Linked DNA regions of Actinoplanes lobatus. The protein of the gene in region 2 interacts with the protein of the main gene of each other region in a pairwise test. Links are inferred from orthologs where the notes say so. Each region holds a gene or a part of one and is shown on either strand. Other genes may lie near its edges.

Region 1 (9,325 bases), 2.7 Mb from region 2 along the record:
GGCGTGTAGTAGTCGCTCATCGTGTGGCCGAGCTCGAACTCCCACGGCCAGACGATGTAGAAGACCAGGAACGCCGCGCTGAACAGGCCGGAGAGCAGGAACAGGAAGGAGATGTTGCGGACGACCCGCTTCTCCGCCTTGGAGTTCTGCCCGTGGAAGTGCGACTCGTACGTGACGATCTCGATGTCGTCGCGCCGGAGGCCTTCCTTGACGACGTCGAACCGCGTCAGGTGCGGGTCGTTGACGTCGACCGGCGTACCGGCCTCGCCGGAGTGATGGACCGCCGTCATGACTTCCCCGCAATCCAGAGAGACGTGAAGACCAGCAGGGTGATGCCGACCAGGAAGATGGCCATACCCTCGGTCGACGGCCCGTAACGGCCCAGGTTGAACAGACCGCCCGGGTCCCTGTCCTCCTGGAGCTGGACCTGGATGTAGGTGATGATCTGCTTCTTCTGGTCCGGCGTGAGCTGGTTGTCACCGAAGACCGGCATGTTCTGCGGGCCGGTGAGCATGGCGGCGTAGATCTGCTCGGCCGTGGCGTCGCCCAGGCTCGGGGCGAACTTGCCCGAGGAGAGCGCGCCACCGCCGCCACCGAAGCCGTGGCAGGAGGTGCAGTTGACCCGGAACAGCTTGCCGCCCTCGGCCAGCGCCTCCGGGTTGGTCTCCAGGTTCTCGACGAGCTCGCCCTTCGGCACCTCCGGGCCGCCGCCGAGCTCCTGGATGTACTGCCCGAGCTGCTCGGTCTGGGTCTCGTCGAACTGCGGCGGCTTCTGCTCGGCCTGGGCCTCCTGGCGGGCCATCGGCATACGGCCGGTGCCGACCTGGAACTCCACCGAGGCGGAGCCGACGCCGATCAGGCTCGGTCCACGCCCGTCGACACCCTGGCCGTCACGCCCGTGACAGGTGATGCAGCTGGTGTCGAAGAGCGCCTTGCCCTCCTGCGCGGCAGCGGAGAGCGGGACGTTGTCCTCGGCGAAGGCGCCCGGGGTGAACGCCGTGTAGACGCCGCCGGCCAGCGCCAGCGCGGCGAACATGCGCGCCGCGGCGCCGAGCCTCCGGCGCACCCGGCTGGGCGCACCGCGCCGCCGGGAGAACACCCGGGCACGCCTACGGGCGGGGGTGTCAGAAGTCATGGGTTATGTCCCTCTGGTTTGTTGTTGCGATCCTCGCCGTCGGCGCTGCTACTGAAGCCAATAGATCATGGCGAACAGGGCGATCCACACCACGTCGACGAAGTGCCAGTAGTAGGACACGACGATGGCCGAGGTGGCCTGAGCCGGCGTGAAGCGGCCCATGGTCGTCCGGATCATGTAGACGATGAATGCGATCAGGCCGCCGGTCACGTGCAGACCGTGGAACCCGGTCGTCAGGTAGAACATCGAGCCGTACCCGTCGCCGTTGATCTTGACGCCGTGCTGGACGAGCTCGGTGTACTCGTTCACCTGGCCGAGCACGAAGATCAGGCCCATCACGAAGGTGATCGTGAACCAGCGCCGCAGCGCGAACACGTCACCCTTCTCCGCGGCGAAGACACCCAACTGGCAGGTCACCGACGAGAGAACCAGAATCACCGTGAACGTCGTGGCGTACGGAATGTTCAGGTGCGGGGTGTGCTCCTCCCACAGCGAGTAGTCCGCCGCACGGATGGAGAAGTACATCGCGAACAACGCCGCGAAGAACATGAGCTCGCTGGAGAGCCACACGATGGTCCCGACGCTGACCATGTTGGGTCGGGTCAGCGAGTGGATCCGGCTCTTGTCGATGGCTGCCGCAGTCACGGCCTCATTATTCATCCGAGATAGGCCCAAGGTCCTTCGGGGTCCCCAATCCGGCCGGGTGGGAGGCCCGGAATAATCCGTGAGCAGCGGGTAGGCCTAGCCTCGAGTGGTGCGTTCTCACGTTTTGCCCCTACTCGCGGCCGATGGCGGGGATACTGGTCTTCCGCCGTTCACCCCGGCGGCCGTCTTCACCGAACTCAACCTCTTCAGCCTCATCGCGCTGGGTCTTCTGGTGTCGGCGGCGCTCTACGGGTACGGCGTTTGGCGCCTACGACAGCGTGGGGACCACTGGCCGGCCGGGCGCACGGCGGCGTTCGTCGCGGGTGGACTCGGCTCGATCGCGGCGGTGACGGTCACCGGCATCGAGGCGTACGACACGACCCTGATCTCGGTGCACATGGTCCAGCACATGGTGCTGTCCATGGTGGGCCCGATCTTCCTGGCCCTGGGCGCGCCGACCACCCTGGCGCTGCGGGTGCTGCACGGGCCGCCGCGCCGGACGCTGCTCGCCGTGCTGCACAGCCGCTACGTACGGGTCCTGACGTTCCCGCTGGTCGCGTTCGGGCTGTTCATCGCGAACCCGTTCGTCCTCTACTTCACCGGGGCCTACCGGCAGACCCTGGAACACGTCTGGGTGCACGAGTTCGTCCACCTGCACTTCATCATCACCGGCTGCCTCTTCTTCTGGCCGCTGCTGGGCCTGGACCCGCTGCCGAACCGCTGGCCGTACCCGGGCCGCGCCCTGCTCATGGTGCTGAGCGTGCCGTTCCACACGGTGCTGGGGCTGACGATCATGCAGAGCACCGTGCTGCTCGGCGGCGACTGGTACCCGAACTTGGGCCTGAGCTGGCTGGATCCCAAGGCCGACCAGGTCACCGCGGGCGGGATCCTGTGGGCCGGCGGCGAGATCGTCAGCGTCACGATGCTCGGCATCCTGGTGGTCCAGTGGATCCGTCAGTCGGAGCGCGAGGCCCGCCGGATCGACCGCGCTCTGGACCGCGCCGAGGCCGCCGAGAACACGGGCCGACCGGCACCCGACGCCGGATAACAAGTTCGGTACGATCGGCGGGACCTAGGACGTGAGGTGGGGCACAAGATGAGCGAGTACACCGTTCTGCTCTACAGCGACGACGCCGCCGTGCGAGACCGGATCCGGCTCGCCATCGGCACGCGTCCCGCCGCTGATCTCAAGGTCGAGTTCTGCGAGGCGGCCTCCTGGGAGGAGTGCCGCCGGCTGCTCGACGAGTACGAGATCGACCTGATGATGCTGGACGGCGAGGCGACCCCCGCCGGCGGCATCGGGATCGCCCGTCAGACCAAGGACGAGTATCTGAACCCGCCGCCCACCTGCGTCGTCATCGCCCGTGCCGCGGACCGCTGGCTCGCCGCGTACGCGCAGGTCGACGCCACGCTGGTCGCCCCGCTCGACCCGGTGACCACCGGTCAGACGGTGGCCGGCATGCTCCGCGCCCGCCGCGACGGAGCCGTCCCGCTCGGCACCCTGGGCACCGTTCCCCGCTGACTTCTCTGACGACACCCCCTATGGGAGGCCCCGCCATGGGCGCACGCACCTGGCCCAATCTGACCAGCGCACTGCTTCGTGGCGAGGAGCTCGCCACCGTGGACACCGCGTGGGCGATGGGCGAGATCATGGCCGGCAACGCGACGCCGGTGCAGATCGCCGGGTTCGCGATAGCCCTGCGGTCCAAGGGTGAGACCCCGGCCGAGCTGGCCGGCCTGGTGCAGGCGATGCTCGCCAGCGCCACGCTGGTCCAGCTGCCGGAGGCCACCCGGACCCGGGCGGTGGACGTGGTCGGCACCGGCGGCGACCGGGCCAACACGGTGAACATCTCCACCATGGCGGCGATCGTGACGGCTTCCGCCGGGGTGACCGTGGTCAAGCACGGCAACCGGTCGGCGTCCTCCACCACCGGCACGGCCGACCTGCTCGAGCACTTCGGCCTGCCGCTGGATCTGGGCCCGGCCGGGGTGGCCCGCACGGTCGAGGAGGCGGGCATCGGCTTCTGCTTCGCGGCCCGCTACCACCCGGGCATGCGGCACGCCGCGGTGACCCGGCGTGAGCTGGGCGTGCCGACATTCTTCAACGTGCTGGGCCCGCTGACCAACCCGGCCCGCCCGACGGCGGCCATGGTCGGCTGCTTCGACCCGCGGATGGCCCCGGTGATGGCCGAGGTGTTCGCCGGGCGCGGTGACTCGGCGCTGGTGGTGCGCGGCGAGGACGGGCTGGACGAGTTCACCACGTCGGCGCCCACCCGGGTCTGGATGGCCCGGGACGGCAAGGTGGAGGAACTGCTGGTCGACGCCGCCGACCTGGGCCTGGCGCGCAGCCGGCCGGCCGATCTGCGGGGTGGTGACGCGGCGTTCAACGCCGACGTGGCCCGCCGCACGTTCGCCGGTGAGCAGGGCCCGGTGCGCGACGCCGTGCTCCTCAACGCGGCGGCCGCGTTCGCGGCGCAGAGCGGCTTTCCGGGCGACTTCCACGAGACGCTGCGGGACGGCATCGAGCGGGCCGCCGAGGCGATCGACTCCGGCGCCACGACCGCCCGGCTGGACCGGTGGGTGGCGGCCGCGCAGGCGGCGAAAAGCGCCGAGTAGCCGCAAGAATCCGGCAACACGCCGCGGAGAATGCCCAGCGATGTCCGATATACGTGACACCGTCTGAATGACATTCGGGTAATCCGGCTTCCCGTGGAGGGAGAACCCCCGTGCAGGAGCGCGAACTCCGGTGCGCCATCTGCGACGGCGACATGCTGTTCGAGGTGCCGCCGTGCGAGGACGGCCACGACGACTGCCCTGAGCTGGTCTGCACCCGCTGTGGAGCCGCTGAGGTGGTCGCCCCGATCGTCGTACACCTGCGGATGCCCGGCGGCGAGAAAAGGCGCGTAGCGCCCGCTCAGCGGTCTGCCGCGGCCTAGCCTCAACGAGAAAGCCCGCCTCCCCCGAGGGGAAGGCGGGCTTTTCTCAGCTGGAGAGGCTCAGAGGTGAGCTTCCGGGTGCCGGGTGCCCGAGTAGTACTCGAACAGCAGGCCGCACGAGGCGAAAATGACGCAGACCAGGCCGAAGGCCAGCAGCCACCACATCCAGAACACCAGGCCGATGCCGGCCACCGCCGCCGCCAGCGCGATGCCGAACGGCCAGTAGCTGCCCGGGCTGAAGAAGCCGACCTCGCCGGCGCCCTCGGCGATCTCGCCGTCCTCCCGGTCCTCCGGGCGCAGGTCGATACGCCGGGCGACGAACCAGAAGAAGCCCGCGCACATCGAGCACAGCAGTCCGGAGAGGATCAGCGCGACCACGCCGACCCACTCGGTGCCGCCCGCGTACCCGTCACCGCCGCCGCCGGAGGGGTTGGGCGTGTTGAACGTGTAGAGCCCGTACACGGCGGCCGCGCCGAAGAGGAACACGGCGACCGCGGCGAAGATCTTGTATTCGGTCCTCATCGAGAGTCCCCTACTTCCCTGCGGCTACGGTCTCGGGCTGGTTCCAGGAGTGCTGCTGACGGCGCGTGTTGAACGGCGACGTCTTCGTGGCGAACGGCGCCTCGCCGATCGCGACGAGAGCCTCCTGCGTCGACTGCCCGGCCTTCTTGGCCGCGAGGAACCGGTCGAACTCCTCGGAGGAGACCGTCACCAGCTCGAAGTTCATGAAAGCGTGGTACGTGCCGCACAGCTCGGCGCACCGGCCGACGTAACGGCCCTCCTTGTCGAGGGTCACCTCGAACACGTTGCGCACGCTGCCCGGGAAGACGTCCCGCTTGAACAGCATCTCCGGCACCCAGAACGAGTGGATGACGTCCTTGCTGGTCTCCTCGAACCGGATCTTCTCTCCGACCGGGAGGACCAGGATCGGGATCACATCGGACGAGCCGACGGTCGAGGCGACCGTGTTGGCCTTCTCGCCCATCCCGTCACGGTAGTTGAACTGCCAGTTCCACTTGAACGCCACGATCTCGACGACCTGGTCCGGATTCTTGGACAGCTTGTCGACATTGGTCTGCACGACCGCGGTGTAGAAGAAGAGCACCGCGACGATCAGGATCGGCGTGACCGTGTAGAGGATCTCCATCGGCATGTTGAACCGGGTCTGCACGGGCAGCTCTTCGCCGCGCTTGCGGTACCGGATCACACACCAGAAGATCAGACCCCACACGCCGATGCCGACCGTCAGAGCGGCGATCGTCGACGCGATCCACAGGTCGTACATCTGGTGTGCCTGCAGACTGATACCCCGGCTCGGCCAGCCGAAGTTACCGAATGCGGAACCCCAGTCCTCGATCGAACAGCCCGAGAGCAACGTCAGCAGCGTCGCGCCGCCGAGAACCAGCCCGGCCGCCCGGCCTACTGCCCGCGGCCGTGTGGCCGAACTCCTTGCGCCCACCTGCTTCTGCCTCCTTAGCAGCGCCGCCTGCCGAAAATCGGACACCTGGCGGCAAGGCTCACTGACGGTCGCACATTACTCGACCAAGCCACGGCGACCAGCCACCGGGGGGCGTAGGGCCCCGGGTATGGGGGCGACCGTCCCGGAAAACTCCCGGACAACCGGACGATACCGTTCCCTGTGTGGATTACACAGGCGATCCGGCCGGTGCGCCCGCTTACCTCGACGCCGCCACCGCGGCGCCGCCGCATCCGGTGACACGCGAGGCTCTGCTGGCCGCCCTCGCCGACGGCTGGGCCGACCCGTCCCGGCTCTACGCGGCCGGGCGGCGGGCCCAGCAGCTGCACGAGGCGGCCACCGCGGTGGTCGCCGAGATCCTGGGCGTACGGGCGGACGAGGTGAGTTTCCAGCCCTCCGGCACGGCGGCGGCCCAGGCGGCGGTCCTCGGCGGGCTGGGCGGCCGCGCGCGGGTGGGCCGGGTGCTGGTGCATTCGGCGATCGAGCACTCGGCGGTGCTGCACGCCGCGCGTACGGCCGAGGCGGTGGAGGTCGGCGTGGACCGGCTGGGCCGGCTCGACCTGGACGCGTGGGCCACCGCGGTCCGGGCCGGCGGGGTGGCCCTGGCGAGCCTGATCAGTGCCAGTCACGAGGTGGGCACGGTGCAGCCGGTGGCCGCCGCCGCGGAGCTGTGCGCCGAAGCCGGGGTGCCGCTGTTCGTGGACGCGGCGCAGACCGTGGGCCGGGCGCCGGTGCCGCCGGGCTGGTCGCTGCTGAGCGCCTCGGCACACAAGTGGGGCGGTCCGGCGGGGGTCGGGGTGCTGGTGGTGCGCAAGGGTGTGCGCTGGCTCTCCCCGTACCCTCAAGATGATCTTTATCGCCCCCGCCACCCGGGCGCGCTCTCGCTGCCGGCCGTGGTCGCGGCGGCCGCGAGCCTCCGTGCCGTGGTGGCCGAGGCGCGCGGCGAGGCGGCCCGGCTGAGCGCCCTGGTCGACCGGATCCGGGAGCGGGTGGCCGCCACCGTGCCGGACGTGGAGATCGTCGGCGACCCGGTCGGGCGGCTGCCGCACCTGGTCACGTTCAGCTGCCTGTACGTCGACGGCGAGGCCCTGCTGCACGCCCTCGACCGGCACGGTTTCGCCGTCTCGTCAGGTTCCTCGTGCACCTCGTCGACGCTGCGCCCGAGCCACGTGCTGGAGGCGATGGGTGTGCTCAGCCACGGCAACGTGCGGGTGTCGCTGCACCGGGAGACCACCGAGGCGGACGTCGAGAGGTTCCTCACCGTGCTGCCGGACGTGGTGGCCGCCATCCGGAAGGAGGCCGGGATCTGATCACCCTGGACTGCCGGGGCCTGCGCTGCCCGATCCCGGTGATCCGGCTGGCCAGGGCCATTCCGGGCGTGCCGGTCGGGGAGATCGTGCGGGTGCTCGCCGACGACCCGGCCGCGGCCAACGACATCCCCGCCTGGTGCCGGATGAAGGGCCAGGAGTTCGTCGCCGCCGACGGCCAGGCCTTCGACGTGCGCAGGCTGAGCTGACTGGCTCCGCTTCGCTCCGCGGACGATCGCCTTGTAACCGGTGAGTCAGCAGACGGTTTTCCGCCACCGCAAACCCCACGGCGTCGGAAAACCGGCTGCTGACTCACCGGCGGCGATCGTCGAGATAGCCGACCACGGACGGGACCGGGTCCTTGGCCAGGTGGGTGTCGACGACCAGGCGCGGGCCCAGATAGGGCTCGTACTCCGCCTGGCGTTCCAGGACCCGCACCCAGTCCGGGATGCCCTCGTGGTCGCGCGCCTTGAACCGCTCCTCGACCCGGCGGCGGTGCTCCACGTCGTCGCCGCAGATCACCTCGACGACCCGCAGCGGCACCTCCATCCGCTCGGCCAGGTCCACCCAGAGCTGCCGCGCCGCCCGGACCGGGTTCACCGCGTCGATGATCACGTGGTGGCCGATCCGGAGCTGCTCCTCGGCCACCGCGGCCACCACCCCGTAGGCGGTGTAGCCGGGCCGGGGCTCCTGCACCCCGTACCGCTGGAGCGTGAAGTCGACCGTGTCGACGGCCAGGACCGCCGCGGGCAGCTCGGCGGCCACCGCGGCGGCCAGAGTGCTCTTACCGACGCCGGGGAGCCCGGCGAAGACCGCTAACACCATGTCGTGGTCACGCCGGGAGCAGCGGCGCGACCTCCGCGGCCGCCTCGTCGCCGTACGCCGACGCGAACCGCTTCGTGAAGTCGGGAGCCTTGATGTCGTACTCCTGGGTGCCGACCGTCTCCAGCACCAGCGCCGCGACCAGCGAGCCGACCTGGGCGGACCGCTCCAGGCCGAGCCCCCACGAGACACCGGCGAAGAAGCCGGCCCGGAAGCCGTCGCCCACCCCGGTCGGGTCCTCGCCGAGGACGTCCGGGACGACCGGCACGTGGATCCGCTCGATCCCCCGGCCGGTGATCTCCACACCGTCCTTGCCGAGGGTGGTGACCCGGATCTTCACCTGCTCCAGCACCTGGTCGCCGGTGAGGCCGGCCTTGGTCTCCAGCAGGGACCGCTCGTACTCGTTGGTCAGCAGGTACTCCGCGCCGCTGATCAGGCTCAGCACGTCCGAGCCGTCCATCCGGGCGAGCTGCTGCGACGGGTCGGCGGCGAACGCGTAACCCCGCTCGCGGCACTCCTCGGAGTGCCGGATCATCGCGGCCGGGTCGTTGGCGCCTACCAGCACCAGGTCGAGGCCGCCGGCCCGCTCGTGCACCGGCCGCAGCTCGATGTTGCGCGCCTCGGCCATCGCCCCGGCGTAGAAGGAGGCGATCTGGTTGAGGTCGTCGTCGGTGGTGCAGACGAACCGGGCGGTGTGCGCCGTGTCGCTGACGTGCACCGAACCGCAGTCCACCCCGTGCCGCTCGAGCCAGGAACGGTAGTCACCGAAGTCGGCGCCGACCGCACCGACCAGGAGCGGGCGCAGGCCCAGCTTGCCCATCCCGAAGGCGATGTTGGGGGCGACACCGCCGCGGCGGACCACGAGGTCGTCGACGAGGAAGGAGAGCGAGACCTTGTGCAGCTGGTCCGCGATGAGCTGCTCGGCGAACCTGCCGGGGAAGTGCATCAGATGGTCGGTGGCGATCGAGCCGGTGACGGCGATCTTCATTTCGGCCCTCGGGGT
Region 2 (9,147 bases):
CTCTCCGCGCCCTCGGCCTCGTCCGGCTCCTCCGCGACCACCGGCACCAGCGCCTCGACCTCGGGCAGCGCCGCCGTCCGCGCGACGATCTCCTCGATCGCCTCCATCGCCTGGTACTCCAGGGCGAGCGCCTCCGCCGCCGTCGGCCCGACATGCCGGATCGAGAGCGCCCGCACGATCCGGGCGAGCGGCCGCCCCTTCGCCTCGGCCAGGCTCAGCAGCATCTTCTCCGCGTTCGCCCCGAGTGTTCCGTCCTTCTTCACGAAGAACGGCGCCCGGAGCAGGTCGTCTGCGGTCAGCGTGAACAGATCGCCCTCGTCGAACAGCACACCCGAATCGATCAGCGCGCGCGCCGACTTCTCCCCCAGCACGTCGATGTCCAGAACGTTGCGCTGCCCGATGTAGGTCAGCCGTTCCCGCCGCTGCCCCACACAGAACCGCGAGTTCGGGCACCGGATGTCGATGTCACCCTCTTTCGCCGGGGCCAGCGGCGTCCCGCAGTCGGGGCACTCGGTCGGCATCACGAACGCCCGCGCGTCCGCCGGCCGCAGCTCCAGCAGCGGCCCGAGGATCTCCGGGATGACGTCACCGGCCTTGCGCAGCACCACGGTGTCGCCGATCAGCACGCCCTTGCGGGCCACCTCCTGCGCGTTGTGCAGGGTGGCGAACTCGACCTCCGAACCGGCCACCACCACCGGTTCCACCACCGCCTGGGGCGTGACCCGGCCGGTGCGGCCCACATTGACCCGGATGTCGAGCAGCTTGGTGGTGACCTCCTCCGGCGGGTACTTGAAAGCGATCGCCCACCGGGGCGCGCGGCTGGTCGACCCGAGCCGCCCCTGGATGGCGACCTCGTCGACCTTCACCACCACACCGTCGATGTCGTGCTCGACGTCGTGCCGGTGCTTGCCGTAGAACTCGATGAACTCGCGCACCCCGGCCAGGTCGTCGACCAGCTTCCACCGCTCGCTGACCGGCAGGCCCCACGCCTTCATCGCCGCATAGGCCGCCGACTGCGACTCCGGGAGGAACCCCTCCCGCGCGCCCAGCCCGTGCACCACCATGCCGAGCCCGCGCGACCCGGTGACCCGTGGATCCTTCTGCCGCAGGCTGCCGGAAGCGGCGTTACGGGGATTCATGTACGTCGGTTTACCCTGCTCCACCAGCATCGCGTTGAGCGCCGCGAACGCCTCGGCCGGGAAGTAGATCTCGCCGCGCACCTCGACCAGGCCGGGCACGTCGTCACCGGTCAGCCGCTCCGGGATGTCCCCGATGGTCCGCACGTTGGGGGTCACGTCGTCGCCGACCCGCCCGGTGCCACGGGTGGCGGCGCGGACCAGAACACCCTTCTCGTACGTCAGGTTGATCGCCAGACCGTCGATCTTGAGTTCGCACAGGAACCGCACCGGGCCGCCGGCGTCCCGCACCGCGCGCTCGGCCCACGCCGTCAGCTCGTCGAGGTTGAACACGTTGTCCAGCGACATCATCCGCTCGGCGTGCTCGACCTTGGGGAAGTCTCCGGTCGTCGTACCGCCGACCGTCTGGGTCGGCGACTCGGGGGTGCGCAGCTCCGGGAACTCCGCCTCCAGCGCCTCCAGCTCGCGCAGCAACAGGTCGAACTCCGCGTCCGACACCGTCGGCGCGTCGAGCTGGTAATAGCGGTGCTGGTGCTCGCGGATCTCGTCGGCCAGCTCGGCATGCCGGGAAGATGCCTCTGGGGTAGCCACTGAACCGAACCTCCGTCTAAGAAATACGATCAAACCTCGGCGATCCGACGGCCCGCCTCGGCACACGCCTTGAGCAACGCGCGGGCGTAGCCCATCGGCGCGCCGGCCAGCCCGCAGGCCGGGGTGATCACGACCTGCCCGGGCAGCCGGGCGGCCGGGAAGCCGAGCCGCTGCCAGAGGGTCCGCACCCGGTCGGCGATCTGTTTCGACTCCGGACGGCGGCCGGCGACCGCACGGGTCGGCGCCGCCCCGGCGAAGATCCCCAGCCCCGCCTCGATCGCCTCGCCGAGCGGGTCCAGATCCTTGAACAGCGACAGGTCGAAGGCGACCGCGGCGGCCCGGGCGTCCCGGATCACCTGCAACGGCACCTCGGGCGCGCAGCAGTGCACGATCACCGGGGTGTCGACCGCCTCGACCACGGTGCGCAGACGCGACGCGGCGTCCGGTCCGTCCACCTTCCGGTAGGCGCTGAGCCCGCTCTCGGTCGGCACCTGCCCGGCCAGCACGGTGGGCAGCGACGGCTCGTCGAGCTGGAGCAGCACGGTCGCCCCGGGCACCCGCTTGCGCACGTCGGCCACGTGCCGGCGCAGCCCCTCGGCCAGCGAGGCGGTCAGATCCCGGACCGCGCCCGGGTCCCGCAGCATCCGCCCGCCGATCGGCAGGTCCAGGTTCGCGGCCAGGGTCCACGGCCCGGCGGCCTGGATCTTCAGCGGGCCGGAGTATCCGTCGGCCTGCTCGGTGAGCTGGTCCAGATCGCGTTCCAGCAGATCCGCGGTCCGCCGCAGGTCCGTGCCCGGCCGCGAGGCGATCTGCCAGCGGCCGGCGTAGACCTGCACCGGCAGCTCGACGAGGAACCCGGCGGTCCGGCCGATCATGTCGGCGCCCGGGCCGCGCTCGGGCAGCTCGGGCAGGTGCGGCAGGCCGGGCAGCTCACCCAGCACGATCCGCTGGGCCTCGGCGATGTCGGTGCCGGGCAGCGAGCCGATGCCGGTGGCGGCACCCGCGCCCCAGGGGAACTCAGGCATGCGACGACACCCGGGAACCGGCCGTGATCGTCGCCGAGCCGAGCACGATGTCCCCCTCGGGATCCGGCTGGTAGGCGACGATCGCCTGACCTGCGGCGACGCCTCGCGCCGGTGATTTCAAAGCAGCGACCAGGGCATCGGAGGCGACCGACACCGAAGCCGGGACCACCTCGCCGTGCGCCCGCAGCTGAACCTCGCAATCCAGCCGGGTGTCCGCGCCGTGCCAGATCGGCCGATCGGCGGTGACCACGTCGACCTCAAGATCCTCACGCGGGCCGACGGTCACCGTGTTGGTCACCGGGGTGATCGACAGCACGTAGCGCGGGCGGCCGTCGGCGGCGGGAACCCGCAGGTCGAGGCCCTTGCGCTGGCCGATGGTGAACCCGTACGCCCCGTTGTGGGTGCCCAGCCGCTCGCCGGTGCGCCCGTCCACGATGTCGCCGGGCGCCGACCCGAGGCGGCCCTCCAGGAACCCGCGGGTGTCACCGTCGGCGATGAAGCAGATGTCGTGCGAATCCGGCTTGTCGGCCACGGCCAGCCCACGCTCGGCGGCCTCGGCCCGGACCCGCTCCTTCGTCGAGTCGCCGAGCGGGAAGATCGCCCGGTCGAGCTGGGCCCGGGTCAGGACGGCCAGCACGTACGACTGGTCCTTGGCCAGGTCGACACTGCGCCGCAGCAGGCCGTCAGCGCCCAGGCGGGCGTGGTGGCCGGTGACCACCGCGTCGAAGCCCAGGGCCACCGCCCGGTCCAGCACCGCCGCGAACTTGATCTTCTCGTTGCAGCGCAGGCAGGGATTCGGGGTACGGCCGGCCGCGTACTCGTTCACGAAGTCGTCGACGACGCTGTCGTGGAACTCCTCGGCCATGTCCCACACGTAGAACGGGATGCCGATCACATCGGCGGCCCGGCGGGCATCCCGCGAGTCCTCCAGGGTGCAGCAGCCGCGCGCCCCGGTCCGGAACGTCTGGGGGTTACGGGCGAGCGCGAGGTGCACGCCGGTGACATCATGGCCGGCGTCACGGGCGCGCGCGGCGGCGACCGCCGAATCGACACCGCCCGACATGGCTGCGAGAACACGCATGTTCCCAGCCTATCTGGACGTCTTCCAGGCCCCCGCCCGGCGGGCGCGTTCCACCGCGCCCGGCAGCGCCGCGAGCAGCGCGTCCACATCCGCCTTCGTGCTGTCGTGCCCCAGGCTGAACCGCAGCGACGAGCGGGCCCGCGGATCGTCGGCGCCCATCGCCAGCAGCACGTGACTGGGCTGGGCCACGCCGGCCGAACACGCCGAACCGGTCGAGCAGTAGATGCCCTGCGCGTCCAGGAGCAGCAGCAGCGCGTCGCCCTCGCAGCCCGGGAAGGAGAAGTGGGCGTTGCCCGGCAGCCGGTCGGCCGGGTCGCCGTTGTAGATCGCGTCCGGGATCGCCGCGCACACCCGCTCCACCAGGTCGTCACGCAGCGCCGCCACCCGGATGACGTGCTCCTCCCGGCTGGCGACCGCGGCCTCCACGGCAGTGGCGAACGCCACCACGCCCGGGGTGTCCAGGGTCCCGGATCGCACGTCCCGCTCCTGGCCGCCGCCGTGCAACAACGGCGTGCAGGTCACGTCCCGGCCCAGCAGCAGCGCGCCGACACCGACCGGACCGCCCACCTTGTGCCCGGTGAGCGTGAGCGCCGAGGCGCCGCTCGCCGCGAAGTCCACCGGCACCTGCCCGACCGCCTGCACCGCGTCGGTGTGGAACGGGATCCCGGCGGCCGCGGCCAGCGCCGCCAGCGCCGCGACCGGCTGCACCGTGCCGACCTCGTTGTTCGCCCACTGCACGCTGACCACGGCGATCTCGCTGCCGTGCGCCCGCACCAGCTCGGCGAACGCCTCCGCGTCCACCCGCCCGGCCGCGTCCACCGGTTGCAGCGCCGTCTTGGCGCCCTCGTGCTGCCCCAGCCAGTCGACCGCGTCCAGCACGGCGTGATGCTCGACGGCCGAGGCCACCACGCGGCGCATGCGCTGATCGGCGTCCCGCCGGGCCCAGAAGATCCCCTTGACCGCGAGGTTGTCCGCCTCGGTCCCGCCACCCGTGAAGATCACCTCGGACGGCCGGGCCCCCAGCGCCGCCGCGATCCGCTCCCGCGACTCCTCGACCAGGCGCCGGGCTCCACGACCCGCCGCATGCAGCGAAGACGGGTTTCCAAGCTCACGCGCCGCGGCGACATAGGCGTCGAGCGCGGCAGGCAGCATCGGCGTGGTCGCCGCATGATCCAGGTAGGCCATCACCCCCAGCTTAGGCCGTCCTCCCGTCACCGCCCCCGCCCGAGTCCTCCCAAGATCAAAATCACTGCCCCGCTCCGGTACGCCCCTCGCCGCCCCCGACCACACCCCGACCGTCCCGCCTCTTCCCGGCGACCTCAGCGGCCCTCCCGCCCGTGCCGCCCGCGCCGGGCTGAGATCGGTGGTCCGGCTGCCTCCCAGAGCCCTCTCAACCGCACCAGAACAGCCCCAGAGCCAGCCGCAAAGATCCGCGACTCGCCCGCACCACGAAACGGTCACCCCAAGCCGGACGGCGGCGCGCAAAACGTCCCCCGCCAAACGCCGCCGGTGTCGAGACAACGAAACGGTCACCCCAAGCCGGACGGCGGCGCGCTAAACGTCCCCGCAAAACGCCGCCGGTGTCGAGGCAGATGATTTGCCGACGCCAGCGGGTTTTGCTGGCGGCGGGAAATCACCTGCCTCGACACCGGTTACAAGGCGTTTTGCCGCGGAGCGAAGCGGAGCAATCAGGCACAGTGCCGCGGAGCGAAGCTAGCCCAACCTACTTGCGCTTGCGGATCTCGTCGGCCGCCTGCGGGACGACCTTGAAGAGGTCGCCGACCACGCCGAAGTCGGCGAGCTCGAAGATGGGCGCCTCGGCGTCCTTGTTGACCGCGACGATGGTCTTCGAGGTCTGCATGCCGGCCCGGTGCTGGATCGCGCCGGAGATGCCGAGTGCCACGTAGAGCTGCGGCGACACGGTCTTGCCGGTCTGGCCGACCTGGAACTGGTGCGGGTAGTAGCCCGAGTCGACGGCCGCGCGGGACGCGCCGACGGCGCCGCCGAGCAGGTCGGCGAGCTCCTCGACCAGCTTGAAGTTGTCGGCGTTGCCGACGCCGCGGCCGCCGGAGACGACGATGCCGGCCTCGGTGAGCTCGGGGCGGGAGCCCTTCTGCTCGGCGACCCGCTCGACGACCTTGGTCAGCTTGTCGGTGTCCGACACGGCCACGGTCAGCTGCTCGACGGCCGGGGTGGCGGCCGACGGCTCAGGGGTGACCGAGTTCGGGCGGATGGTGACGATCGGCAGGCCCTTGGTGACCTTGGTCTTGACGATCGCCGAGCCGGCGAAGATCGCCTGGGTGGCGGTGCCGTCGGCGTCGAGGCCGACGGCGTCGGTGAGCAGGCCGTTGTCCAGCTTGATCGCCAGGCGGGCGGCGATCTCCTTGCCCTCCTGGGTGGAGGCGAGCAGCACGGCGGCGGGCTGGACCCGCTTCACCAGCTCGGCGACCACGGTGGCCTTGGGGGCGACCAGGTAGCCGTCGACGTCCTCACCGGACGCCGTGTAGATCTTCTCGGCGCCGAATTCGCCGAGCTTCGCGGTGTCGGCGTCGCCGAACACCACCGCCGAGACCGACCCGAGTCCACGGGCGATCGTGAGCATCTCGAGGGTGACCTTCTTGACGCCGGCCTCGACGACGACCAATACCTCAGCCATGTCTTCCTAATCCCCTCAGACTCAGACGAACTTCTCGGTGGCCAGGTACGCGACGAGCTGCTCGCCACCGGTGCCCTCGTCGACGACCTTGGCGCCGCCGGCACGGGCCGGGCGCTTCGCGTACTCGAGGACCTGGCTGGTGGCGCCGGCGGAGCCGACCTCACCGGCGGAGACGCCCAGGTCACCCAGGGACAGGCTCTGCACGGGCTTCTTCTTGGCGGCCATGATGCCCTTGAAGGACGGGTACCGCGGCTCGTTGATGGTGTCCCAGACGCTGACGATCGCCGGGGTGGCGGCCGTGACGACCTCGTAGCCCTCGTCGGTCTGCCGCTCGACGGTCAGCTGGGAGCCGTCGACGGTGAGCTTGCGGGCGCCGGTGAGGGCGGCCACACCGAGAAGCTCGGCCAGCATGTGCGGGACGACCTGGACGCGGCCGTCGGTGGACTCGGCGCCGCTGATGATCAGGTCGGCGTCCAGGGTGCGCAGCGCGGCGGCGAGCACCTTGGAGGTGGCGACCGCGCAGGAGCCGTGGAGGGCGTCGTCCTGCACGTGGACGGCCTTGTCCGGGCCCATGGAGAGAGCCTTGCGGATGGACTCGGTCGCACCGGCCGGACCAACGGTCAGGACGGTCACCTCTCCACCGTGCGCCTCTTTGATCTTCAGCGCTTCCTCGATGGCGTATTCGTCCATCTCGTTGATGACGTTGCTCGCCGACGCCCGGTCGACCGAGTAGTCAGCGCTTAGGGTGCGCTCGGCACCGGAGTCGGGCACCTGCTTCACCAGTACGACGATGTTCATCGCGCTCCTACGACCCTCCTGTATTGAACGCACCGTTGCGGTCGACCCTGTCCACGGCCGCCGAAGTTGCCGGGCGGCGGACATGTCAGCCAGGTTACCCGTCAGTAGCATCACTGTTGCCGGCCACCCAGAGTGACACACCTCACCCATGCCCCGACCGTGATCGCTACAGTGGGCAATGAGGAGGTGTCAGACATGTCCGGTCAAAACGTCTTACTCGTGGAGGGCGTGAGCCCATCCACGACCCATACTCCCTCACGCCCCGAAGAGCTGAAGCCGCAGACCCATGGACGAGGCGGCCCGGACTCCCCGTGGTGCCGCTGCGGGCGCCCACGGGAGGCCTGCGTGAGTGACGAAGTCCGCAATCTGTGGCACCCCCTTCTGGACCCCGCGGGTCGATAATTAACGGTGTGTTGCGAGAGTGGTTCAACCCGTCACAGACAGGCACCACTCCCGACTATCGCTTCTCCCTCGCCAACGAGCGCACCTTCCTCGCCTGGATCCGAACCGGCCTGGCCCTGATCGCGGGTGGCCTGGCGTGCGCGCAGTTCCTGCCGCCACTGCCGGTGCGCCACCTGCGCGAGATCATCGCGATCCTGCTGCTGGTGCTCGGCGCCCTGGTGGCACTGCGCGCGGTCGACCACTGGGTGCGGACCGAGCGGGCCATGCGGCTCGGCACCGACCTGCCGCGCTCCCGGTTCCCGGCCGTGCTCGCCGTCGCGGTGGCGGCCGGCGCAGTGGTGATCATCGCGGCGGTGCTGGTCCAGGTCTTCTGAGATGAGTGAGCCGTGCGGTCAGCACACCCGTGACCCGGGCGCCTGCGCCCGGGTGCCCCGCGATCCGGGCGCCTCCGCGCTGCGGACCCGGCTCGCCTGGCGGCGCACCGGCCTGTCGGCGTCCGCCGTGGCGCTGCTGGCCCTCCGGCCGGCCTTCGCGCCCGGCGCCGGCCCGGCCGAATGGCTGGTGGCGGCGGCCGCGATGACGACCTGGGCGGCGATCGTGGCGATCGCCCTGCACCGGGGCCGGGACCTACGGACCCGGTTCCCCGGGCCGGCGCCCCGCCCGATCCGGGCCTACGCCTTCCTCATCGTCGCCCTGGCCGTTCTCGGCGGATGGGTTGTCATGCTCTGATCGTCGCCTACCCGGCTTTCGAGGAGCATCATTGCGGCATGGTCCGGTTGTTCATCTTCTTGGCCGCGGCAGCCCTCGTCCTGCTGATTCTGGCCCTCATCAGCGCCTTGTCGGCGGAGCGGGTCCGCAACGCGCCCCGCGCCGTCTGGACCCTCGCGATCCTGCTGATACCGCTCGCCGGACCGACCGCCTACCTCCTGTGGGGCCGCCCGATCAGCCGGTCCCGCCGCCCGATCCGCCGCCCCTCGTCACCGGACGACGACCCGGACTTCCTGCGTTCGATGGACAGCAAGCAGTCCCGTCGCGACCGTGAGCTGCTCGACGAGTGGGAACGGGACCTCCGGCAGGACGACGAGCCGGACCGTCCCTGAGCGCGGTGCCCCGGATCAGAGTCCGAGCAGTCTGCCGATGTCGGTGAAGACCTCGACGGCGTCCTGGTCGAACGGTTCGCCGTTGCCGTAGCCGTAGGCCAGGATCAGCGCCACGATCGGCACGGTCACCATCACAATCATGCTGAGCAACATCTGCATCGCGCGGCCGAGACGCCCACGGCGGCGCACCCGGGCCGGCTGCGGCTGGGGCTGGACCTGGGGCTGCGGAGCGGAGACGACCGCGCGGGCGGGCGGTGAGACCGGGCGGGCCGAGCCCACGGCGGGCGACACCGGCCGGGCGTGTGCCACCACCGGCTGCTGCGGCCGGGGCACGCGCCCCGACTGCCGGGGCTGCCTC

Evidence for each region.
Region 1: the proteins of BJ964_RS04895 (region 2) and BJ964_RS17720 interact in binary tests that used the Escherichia coli proteins (3 or more experiments, as listed by UniProt). The link is inferred for Actinoplanes lobatus from one-to-one orthologs.

Annotation. Positions count from the first base shown.
Region 1 is NZ_JACHNC010000001.1:3,771,877-3,781,201, reverse strand. Bases 6,154-9,104 are described here. They hold BJ964_RS17720 (sulfurtransferase TusA family protein), read left to right. Parts: upstream 6,154-7,499; coding sequence 7,500-7,709; downstream 7,710-9,104. Other genes in these bases: BJ964_RS17710 (carbohydrate kinase family protein), read right to left, coding at 8,333-9,104; BJ964_RS17715 (AAA family ATPase), read right to left, coding at 7,813-8,325; BJ964_RS17725 (cysteine desulfurase family protein), read left to right, coding at 6,358-7,503; ctaC (aa3-type cytochrome oxidase subunit II), read right to left, coding at 6,154-6,175. Also shown: qcrA (cytochrome bc1 complex Rieske iron-sulfur subunit), read right to left, coding at 1-290; qcrC (cytochrome bc1 complex diheme cytochrome c subunit), read right to left, coding at 287-1,135; ctaE (aa3-type cytochrome oxidase subunit III), read right to left, coding at 1,184-1,780; BJ964_RS17755 (cytochrome c oxidase assembly protein), read left to right, coding at 1,890-2,828; BJ964_RS17750 (hypothetical protein), read left to right, coding at 2,877-3,302; trpD (anthranilate phosphoribosyltransferase), read left to right, coding at 3,338-4,396; BJ964_RS17740 (hypothetical protein), read left to right, coding at 4,507-4,716; BJ964_RS17735 (cytochrome c oxidase subunit 4), read right to left, coding at 4,777-5,238; more of ctaC, read right to left, coding at 5,249-6,153; more of BJ964_RS17710, read right to left, coding at 9,105-9,310. UniProt on the Escherichia coli protein: Sulfur carrier protein involved in sulfur trafficking in the cell. Part of a sulfur-relay system required for 2-thiolation during synthesis of 2-thiouridine of the modified wobble base 5-methylaminomethyl-2-thiouridine (mnm(5)s(2)U) in tRNA.
Region 2 is NZ_JACHNC010000001.1:1,116,208-1,125,354, forward strand. Bases 2,931-5,703 are described here. They hold BJ964_RS04895 (cysteine desulfurase family protein), read right to left. Parts: upstream 5,019-5,703; coding sequence 3,843-5,018; downstream 2,931-3,842. Other genes in these bases: mnmA (tRNA 2-thiouridine(34) synthase MnmA), read right to left, coding at 2,931-3,833; BJ964_RS04900 (electron transfer flavoprotein subunit alpha/FixB family protein), read right to left, coding at 5,557-5,703. Outside these bases: NAD-dependent DNA ligase LigA, read right to left, coding at 1-1,760; BJ964_RS04885 (methionine synthase), read right to left, coding at 1,757-2,752; more of mnmA, read right to left, coding at 2,745-2,930; more of BJ964_RS04900, read right to left, coding at 5,704-6,489; BJ964_RS04905 (electron transfer flavoprotein subunit beta/FixA family protein), read right to left, coding at 6,511-7,287; BJ964_RS04910 (YidH family protein), read left to right, coding at 7,698-8,063; BJ964_RS04915 (DUF202 domain-containing protein), read left to right, coding at 8,065-8,418; BJ964_RS04920 (PLD nuclease N-terminal domain-containing protein), read left to right, coding at 8,457-8,789; BJ964_RS47780 (Hsp70 family protein), read right to left, coding at 8,805-9,147. UniProt on the Escherichia coli protein: Master enzyme that delivers sulfur to a number of partners involved in Fe-S cluster assembly, tRNA modification or cofactor biosynthesis. Catalyzes the removal of elemental sulfur from cysteine to produce alanine.